Regions from separate parts of the Alteromonas sp. Cnat3-28 genome, predicted to be linked through region 2. Evidence: predicted binding sites of a transcription regulator. Region 2 holds the regulator's gene; the other holds the start of a gene.

Region 1 (3,133 bases), on a different contig from region 2:
CGTAGCAATAGCTAGCCACCCCGCGACTTTCCATTTCTTTTCATTACCGCTTATATCACTGTATGCACCAAGCGGGTCTTTTTTAGCATGGCGACCTACTGACATTTCCGCCAGCATTACCGGTAAACAAATGGCAAAAACGAAAATAGCGTACATTAAAAGAAATGCACCACCGCCATTTTTAGCTGCACCGACAGGAAACCCTACCAAATTACCTATGCCTACCGCAGAACCTGCAGCTGCCAAAATAAAACCTATGCGCGATCCGAACTGTTCTCTGGCCCCGCTCATATCCCTTCCTCTTGTTGAGTTATTGTTATAGCAGTTCGCCGTATCACGCCTTGTGATGCACAAACACGTCGCGTGCTCACAATTTATGCTGGTTGTCGGTACTTACTATTCGTAAGAATCAAGCCGAGCGAACTGGTATTATTTATTATCAGGATGGCGTTTGTTGTTATGACTCACGTGTGGCGTCAACGCGTTGTATTGCTACCTTTATGGGCTTATCAATACGCTGCACCATTCCCAAAAATAGCATGGTAACAGCAGTGAAATAAAAAGTCTTGATGTTGGACTTGCTGAAATGATGTTAGACCGTATCACCAAGTTACCACTTCGCCATTCCAGTCGATAAAATGACAAGCTTGGTCTCGATTAAGCGCCGAAAGGTGGTGAATGAGCTGTTTAGCGGTAAACTCTGGCGTGAACAGTTTCTTGGCGGCGACGTTCTTTTGAAAAGGCTTAGAAAGCCCCGTATCAACCGTCCCAGGGTGATAACAAACAAGCATCACGTCTTTCAATCTGCGCTTGTATTCTACCGACGCCGTTTTAACCAACATGTTGAGCGCCGCTTTCGACGCGCGGTAGCCGTACCACCCGCCAAGTCCATTATCTGAAAGACTCCCTACTCTCGCGCTTAAGCAAACAAGGGTTGAGCCTTCTTTACTCATAATATTCACCAAATGCTTGAGCCACATTGCGGGAATAATGCTGTTAGTCGAAAAATAAGCCGCTAAGGCCTGCTCGCTGACATCTTCCAAACGTTTCTCAGGATGAATGCCATCGCTTTCGCGGTGTAGAAAGCCTGTTGTGATAACTACTGTAGTTAACACAACCTGCTGTTCAGCCAGCTGTTCAACAAATTCGCTAATGTGCCTATCGTCCTGTTCGGCCAGTTGATGATAGGTAACATCCCCAGAATGATTGGTGTCAGATAAAGGCGCGCGACTAACCGCAAACACCCTAGCACCATCACTGCTATATTGCTCAATAAGCGCAGACGCAATACCGCCCGACGCGCCCACTATAAGGACGTTATTTTTCACTGGCTTCTCCTGGTATGCAGCGATCGCACTGGCGTTTTTTACCTGTTAACAGGTATGAAATGGTGTATCTATGTTTTGCGAATACATTGTAGAAAGCATCGGCTAAATGACGAATAACAGGCCAGCGAAGCGGTGCATATAGCCAACCCATGCCCACGGCTTTCCATGCTTCATGAGTGACATCAAGGCCAGTTATCAACGTCCCGTCTTCACGAAGTCCGTGAATTCTTGCATTAAGTGCATGCCAATCCATGGTTGGATAACGGTTCGAAAAATCGGGGGCCTGAATATCTACCAATGTTAATTTGTTGTGCTTGTCTCTTTTTCTTAAATGACGCATTTCAGCGATACACAACGGACAATACCCGTCATAGAAAATAATCACGACTGAATACCTCTGCCAAATTTTGAACACGTTTATACGCATTCTTACCAGTTGCAAACTGCTTGAAAGAAAGCAGCTAACTTCACATGTTAAAACCTTTCACTTAGCTCGCACATTATTCTTATTTAATATTCGTTTATACGATAAAAAAACACGCTTGGATGACTTGTGTTGTGACCTACCCGCACCCACACTACAGACAAAGATTAAGAGAGGTTTTTACTATGGCAAATTTACAAGTCGCCACGTTGGCAGGCGGATGCTTTTGGTGTATCGAATCAGCGTTTAATAGCGTTGAAGGCGTGGAAAAAGCAATTTCTGGCTATGCTGGAGGCGAAAAGGCCGATCCAACCTATGAAGAGGTATGCAAAGGAAATACTGGCCATGCTGAAGTGGTACAAGTGACGTTTGATGCCGACAGCATTAGCTACCGAGAGATACTAGAAATTTTCTTTGCGCTGCATAACCCTACACAGCTGAATAGACAGGGCAATGATGTAGGCACACAGTATCGCAGCGCAGTTTTCTATCACGACGATACACAAAAAGCTGAAGCAGAAAAAATTATCGCAGAAATTACAGAAGAAGAGATTTGGCCCGATCCCGTAGTGACTGAAATTGTAGCAGTAAATAACTACTGCGACGCCGAAGACTACCACCAAGATTACTTCAAAAATAATCCACAAAACCAGTATTGCTCTATGGTGGTGGCACCTAAACTTGCGAAGTTCAAAAAAACCTTCGCTTCTCGACTTCGCAGCGACGCATAAATAAAACAGCGATATTAATAGCGTTAGCCAACAATAAAAAGGGTTGCTTAAAAGCAACCCTTTTGTTTTTCAATCTATTCGTTTTCTTATTATTCAAACCAAACGCTGTTAATTTCTAGTGGAAATAATAAAGGCGCTAAGTCTTCATAACGCTTCTTATGCGCTTCACACGTCGCGTTTTTAAGGTAGTTTTTCTCCCAAGGATCGTTAATGATCCACAAGGTATTTTCAATGGTCACTAATCCTTCCATCGACGAATTATCCATTGTGTACTGTTCGCAACTCTGATCGCCGGCAACGTCGAAGGTAATAGGGATACGCTTTGTTGGCTTATTGCCATTCACATCAATTACCCACAGTTCATTGTCGTTTCTTGCTGCGCCAAACAAATAGGATGCGCCCGTTGAATGAGTATATAACGCCAGTCCGTTGATAGGGTGATTACCTGAAGTAAACGAAGGAAGTTGAAGGTTAGGCTCGCTCACTGTGGCAAAATCATTCGACGAGAAAAAGTCTTCATCAACAGCCAATGTAAAAATTCTTGGCTGTCCTGCTTTATCTTTCTCTAGCGCCAGATATAACGTGCCGTCTTCAGCCATCGTCAAGCCTTCAATGCCGTCGTTAGGAAAATTACCTACTTCAAAATCGTT
Region 2 (6,634 bases):
GTCTGGCGAAATGCCCATAGCCATTGTGCACTAAATCTTGTAGCAAAGGGTGATGGGGATTGTGAGTTTGCAGCCACATTTCACCGGGTTTACTGGCGCGCCCTGCTCTTCCAGCAAGCTGAGTTACAAGCTGAGCGAGCTTTTCTGGTGCTCTAAAATCGGCACTAAAAAGTGCGCCATCGCAATCTAGCACCGCCACTAAGGTTACATGAGGGAAATGGTGACCTTTTGACAGTATCTGAGTACCTACCAGAAGCTGGTACTCTTGGCGGTTTATTGCATCCAGTGTTTGGTGCAGTTTGTCTTTGCCCCGCACGGTATCGCTGTCTATTCGTACCTGTTTAACACCGGGAAATAAACTTGCAAGCCCTTGCTCGACTTGCTCGGTCCCCGTACCCGCCGTAACTAATTCATTGTGATGGCACGCTTCGCAGTTTGATGGCATTGAGCGCATGCCGCCGCAGTGATGACACTGTAAGCGGTTCTGCGCTTTATGCACCGTATACGGGCGGTCACAACGCTTACACATGACGGTTTCGCCGCAGTGATGGCAAAGCAGCGCTGGCGCATAGCCTCTGCGATTCACAAACACCAATACCTGATTTCCCGCGTTGATATGCTGGCGCATTATCGTTAGCAAGCCTTGCGAAATACCGTAGTGAATGGGTTGGTCACGCGCGTCCAACACATGCTGATGCGTGCTTTTCGCCCCTCCCGCTCGCTTAGTTAACTGCAAATGGGCATAGCGACCGCTTAGCGCATTATTAAGTGTTTCGAGTGCGGGCGTGGCGCTGCCTAATAAAAGAGGAATATTGTGCTGCTTAGCCCGCATAGCTGCCAAGTCACGGGCGTGGTAGCGAAGTCCATCTTGTTGTTTAAAAGACTCGTCGTGCTCTTCATCCACAATCAGCATGCCGGGGTTGTGCAGCGGGGTGAAAATAGCCGAGCGAGTACCGATGATTATCCCAAGTTCACCTGCTTTTGATCGCTGCCACACCTGTAGCCGTTCTTTATCAGAAAGCTGAGAGTGTAAAACGCCCACTGCAATACCAAAGCGCTTTTCAAAGCGTGACACTGTTTGCGGCGTCAGCCCGATTTCTGGCACAAGTATAAGCACTTGTTTTCCGTCGCACAGTAAGGGTTCGATGGCTTGAAGGTACACTTCCGTTTTACCGCTACCGGTAACCCCTTCAAGCAAACTTACAGCGAAATTGCCCTGCTGACGATTAAGTGCGGCAATGGCAACCGACTGCTCAGTATCTGGAATTGGCTTTTCAGACACCGATAACGAGGCAAGCCAACTGCCTGACTTAAATTCAGGCGCGACTTCTTCAATGCTTATCAATGACTTTTCGACAAGTGCTTTGACCGCAGGTGCGCCATACTGCTTGCGCGCTTGGGATGCTAATAAGGCACCACCGGCCAGTGCAGTAAAACACGCTTGCTGTTTAGGCGCCCGCGATAACGTGTCTGCAGTCGTTTGTTTACCTTTTTCGGTAAGCATTAGCATGTCTTGGGGTGTTGGCGCTGCTGACTCGCCTTTGCGCAATAAAACAGGCAGCATGGCGTGCAGGACCTCACCTGGCGCATGATGATAATACTGCCACAACCACTGAGCCATTTTCAGCAACACATTGTCAATAATTGGGGTATCGTCTAGAACTGACTCAATGGCTTTTAGCTTGTTGGCATTGTCAATTTCGCTTTCAGCTTTATGTAGCGTTTCAACGACAACGCCCACGAGTTTGCGCGGGCCAAAAGGCACAACCACTCTAACACCCGCACTAAGTGCGTTATCGTGGGTATACGTGAAAAGTTGGCGCAGTGGCACTGGCACGGCAACTTGGATAAAGGCCATTGCGAACGTTCTACCTTGTTTGATGACTTTTGCCGCGCACAATGCGCATACTAAATGTCATATATTGAAACTACTCATATCGAGACTATTCTTTTAGCCACACGTTACAGCAATTTTTGCAGTTAACAGTACATCTTAGTATTAGCGTGTATTGGCCGAGCCTTGAAAGCCAAATATTTAAACATACTTTGCTGTTAAGCATAAAAGGAATGTTTTTTGTTTAGCTGTCGTGCCTAACAGTTATACAAAAACCATACAAAAACCGCTTGATCAAGCCCCTGCCATCCTTTATTATGCGCCGCTCTTTTGCGATAGGCTGTTCTTTGAACGACTTATCATTTGAATTAAATAACGTATGGTGTGCGACTTCGGGTTGTATAGCGATACGGCCTTATTATGTGAGGTAACCCAATGAAACAAGATATCCACCCAAAATACGAAGAAATCACAGCAACTTGCTCATGTGGTAACGTAATGAACATTCGCTCTACGCTTGGTAAAGACATCAACCTAGACGTATGTTCTTCATGTCACCCATTCTACACTGGTAAGCAACGTAACGTTGACACTGGTGGTCGTGTTGATCGCTTCAAGAAGCGTTTCGGTGCATTGGGCAAAAAGTAAGCCTGATATCGAGTTCGAAAAAAGCGCCTTTATGGCGCTTTTTTATTGCTTAAAATTCACGCTTCACTCAAACAAGGTGTGCCAAACTGCGCGTTACCGCCGTTATCCTACGTCAGGCCAGTACCTAGCCAGTGTAACAAGCCCTGCAACTCGCGTTTCTGAAAACGTTTTTAGCTTAATTTACAACATCCAGCGTAACCTGAACTCAGTGAAGGTTTTTAACATTAGATAAATGCCTATCCCAATTGCCGCCACTCACTTTCTTACACTCTTCTTCGCTATCAAAATAAATACCAACGGGTACTGACTTAATTGACGCCAAAGCAATATTCACTTGGTTTATGAAGTCTATATCCCAACCATTAGTTAACGCCCGCTGCTTCTCCTGCTCAGTATTAAACACGGCAATCACTTGCGGCGCTCTCCAATGTCCTACGTGAGTTAGCCAAACAAATCCATTATTGTTAGATTTTACGCTTTCGCACACATCGGTTAGCACGGTTATTAGTTTTCTTTCTGTCATATCCTCGCCTTCAGCGCGAATTTTGAGTGGGCTTTCACAGAATTTTATCAGAAATATTGGATGGAGAATTAACGAGGTGTCTCCCTGCGTTCTATTTTCCTGATTTGGGTTTCTGTCCAATGCATTTATGAGAACGTAGATCCCTTTGATAGCTTTGTTTTTATCCTCCACACAATAGACCTACAGAATGTTATGACAAGTCAAAATAAATAGCATGAATGGCAATTATAGCTCCATTTTACTGGTCTAATTAGTATGCCTAACCTACATTGGTATATGAGAATTCTGATCAGATATGTACACAGTGATTAGCTGTGTTAGAGTTGCGATCGGCACTTTGATAGTGAGCATTAATTCTGTGAATAATGCATTACTTTCAAGACTTGTGGCGCTTTTGGGTACATAAACTTGAGGCTTGTATCCATTAAGGTATGTGAACAAAATCAGTAACGGTTAACGCCTAGTCTGCTTTTTCCACATGCCACCTTAGGGCGTATTGATAATTGCTGTAAAACAAAGATCAGCAAGCCCTAGTGCTAACAACTATTTATAATCACTTTTGTCATTACTTGGTTGTAACGCGCTTACGTTTATCTACCTATAACTATAACTATAACTATAACGACAATAAAATAGCTACAGAGCGTGAACGAAAACACCGATGAACCCTACATCTAAGGATACCTTTTTACATGTCAGATTTTAGACAACGCGCACTCGACTATCACGCCAAACCCACGCCTGGAAAAATCCGCGTAGAGTTATCTAAACCAGCCGACAGCGTCGATGACCTTGCTCTTGCCTATAGCCCAGGCGTTGCCGAGCCGGTCAGAGAAATTGCCGAAGATGCAGATAACGCCTATAAGTACACAGGTAAAGGAAACTTGGTTGCCGTTATCAGTAACGGAACCGCGATTTTAGGGTTGGGTAACCTAGGCCCACTGGCATCGAAACCTGTTATGGAAGGTAAAGCCCTTCTGTTTAAACGCTTTGCTGGCCTGGATGCCATTGACATTGAAGTGAAGCATCGTACAACCGAAGAGTTCATTAATACAGTAGCGAATATCGCTGACACATTTGGCGGCATTAACTTAGAAGACATTAAAGCGCCTGAATGCTTTGAGATTGAACAAGAGCTAATTAAGCGCTGTAAAATTCCGGTATTTCATGATGATCAGCACGGTACCGCTATTGTAACTGCAGCGGGCATGCTTAATGCTCTGGAAATTCAAGGTAAAAGCATAGAGAGCGCTAAAATCGTGTGTATGGGTGCCGGTGCAGCAGCGGTCGCTTGTATGGAACTGCTTATAAAGTGTGGTGCCCAGCGTGAGCGTATTTATATGCTAGACAGAAAAGGCGTTATCCATACTCGTCGCGAAGACTTAACTGAGCACAAAAAGCTATTTGCTAACAATACTGACAAGCGTACGCTTGAAGACGTAATGGAAGGTGCGGATATTTTTGTTGGTGTGTCAGGACCGGATGTTTTACCACCAGAAACACTGGCCTTGATGGCTGAAAACCCAATTGTATTTGCATGTTCTAACCCAGACCCTGAGATAAAGCCTGAACTTGCTCACGAAGTACGTAAAGATCTTATTATGGCTACCGGACGCTCGGACTACCCTAACCAGGTTAACAACGTACTGTGTTTCCCGTTTATTTTCCGTGGCGCACTAGATGTTCGTGCAACGGCCATTAACGATGAAATGAAAGTAGCGGCAGTAGAAGCCCTTCGTGCTATCACGAAGGAGCCTGTACCAGAAGAAGTACTAGCTGCCAGTAAGAGTACTAGTCTGACATTTGGTAAGGAGTACATTATTCCTAAACCTATGGACCCGCGTTTATGCGAGCGTATTGCTACCGCCGTATCTAAGGCTGCGATTGAATCTGGCGTTGCACGCGTGCCTGAAAGCCCAGAAGAATAAAATTCTGGCGCATTAGGCAAAAAAATGGAGGGGCTAGTGCTCAACCTTTATTTGCTAAAAAGTGCGCTTAGAGAATACAAGTACATAAAAAACGGCGCCGTGTTGTAGGTTATCAACTAGCAATAACTTACAACAAAGCGCCGTTTCTCTTTAATACCAAATATCAGTCGTCTTCCGACACATCGTTTTCGAAGCTTGGATCAATACCCATTTCTTCCATAATGCGTCTTGCTTCAGCCGGTACGCGATTAGGATTGTCTTTGCGCAGGTCATCATCGTTAGGCAATGGTTGACCGGTAAACGCATGTAAAAATGCTTCACACAACAGTTCTGAATTAGTGGCGTGACGCAGATTATTGATTTGGCGGCGAGTACGCTCATCAGTAAGCGCCTTAAGCACATTAATAGGTATAGAGACAGTGACTTTCTTTACCTGTTCGCTCTTCTTGCCATGCTCTGCGTAGGGGTGAATATATTTACCGTTCCATTCTGCCATTGTACTAACTCGGTCTACTCTTTTTTATGTTATGAAGAGAAATTCTAAACAAGTTCACGAAAAGGTCAATTGAGCAGTGTAAACCTCTTGACGTCTAGACATATATTCTTTAATTTAGACGTCTAAACGTCTATAAGAATACATTTTTGAGAGAAAAAGCCATGGTTTCTTACGCACAAGGTATCGATGCATTAAACCAGTCCCTGTCGGAACTGCGTGATATTGATGTATCTTTTGAATTCTTTCCGCCTAAAACGGAAGCCATGGAACAGACCCTGTGGAAGTCAGTTGAACGTCTAGCGCCACTAAAGCCAAGCTACATGTCGGTAACCTACGGCGCGAATAGCGGTGAGCGTGACAGAACCCACGACGTTGTAAAACGCATTCAGCAGCAAACCGGTGTCGCGGCGGTTCCTCACTTGACCTGTGTTGATGCTAGCCGTGATGAGCTTAAGCAAATTGCAAAAGACTACTGGGACTCAGGTATTCGCCGTATTGTTGCGCTTCGTGGCGATTTACCGCCAGGAGTAGAAAAGACAGAGATGTATGCCTCTGATCTTGTTGCCTTGCTAAAAGACGTTGCCGATTTTGATATTTCTGTTGCTGCCTATCCAGAGAAGCACCCTGAAGCACCAAATGCGCAGTTTGATTTACTAAACCTTAAGCGCAAAGCAGAAGCAGGTGCCACAGAAGCGATAACCCAGTTCTTTTTCGATACGAGTGTGTACCTTCGATTTAGAGACCGTGCAGCCGCAGCGGGTGTCGACTTAGATATCGTTCCGGGTATTTTGCCGGTAACCAACTACCAAACACTGGTGAAATTTGCGGGGTTCACAAATGTTCATGTGCCGGGATGGTTACACAAAATGTTCGACGGCCTTGATGCCGACGACCAAGCCACACGTAACCTAATAGGTGCTAACATCGCCATGGATCAGGTAAAGGTATTGGCTAAAGAAGGGGTAAAACACTTCCATTTCTATACGTTGAACCGCAGTGAATTAAGCTACGCCATCTGTCACATGCTAGGTGTGCGCTCAGGCACTTAATACATACAACAATCAGGATCGTGCTTGCGTTTTTTAACGAAGCACTCCACAAAAGGCGCAGTCAATGCGCCTTTGTTGTATAAAGCCTGCATTAAACTTTGCCACCAAGGCCGCCCGCAGTTACCATCTGATATAACATGTAATGAACTATCGATG

What was found. Region 2 encodes MetJ, which represses methionine synthesis genes. Its sites were predicted from a motif close to TAGACGTCTAGACGTCTA; they were not measured.
Region 1: msrA (peptide-methionine (S)-S-oxide reductase MsrA) is a predicted target of MetJ. The motif match lies at 1,843-1,860, and genes of this name have one in related genera.

What each region holds. Positions count from the first base shown of each region.
Region 1 is NZ_JAKREY010000021.1:36,545-39,677, forward strand. Features, by position in the region: gene MHM87_RS17095 (sodium-dependent transporter) at 1-291, opposite strand, end outside; gene MHM87_RS17100 (SDR family NAD(P)-dependent oxidoreductase) at 603-1,328, opposite strand; gene MHM87_RS17105 (DUF393 domain-containing protein) at 1,318-1,713, opposite strand; gene msrA (peptide-methionine (S)-S-oxide reductase MsrA) at 1,938-2,483, shown strand; gene MHM87_RS17115 (hypothetical protein) at 2,573-3,133, opposite strand, start outside.
Region 2 is NZ_JAKREY010000007.1:100,088-106,721, reverse strand. Features, by position in the region: gene priA (primosomal protein N') at 1-1,858, opposite strand, end outside; gene rpmE (50S ribosomal protein L31) at 2,270-2,482, shown strand; gene MHM87_RS09300 (hypothetical protein) at 2,688-3,005, opposite strand; gene MHM87_RS09295 (malic enzyme-like NAD(P)-binding protein) at 3,698-4,933, shown strand; gene metJ (met regulon transcriptional regulator MetJ) at 5,097-5,429, opposite strand; gene metF (methylenetetrahydrofolate reductase) at 5,591-6,478, shown strand.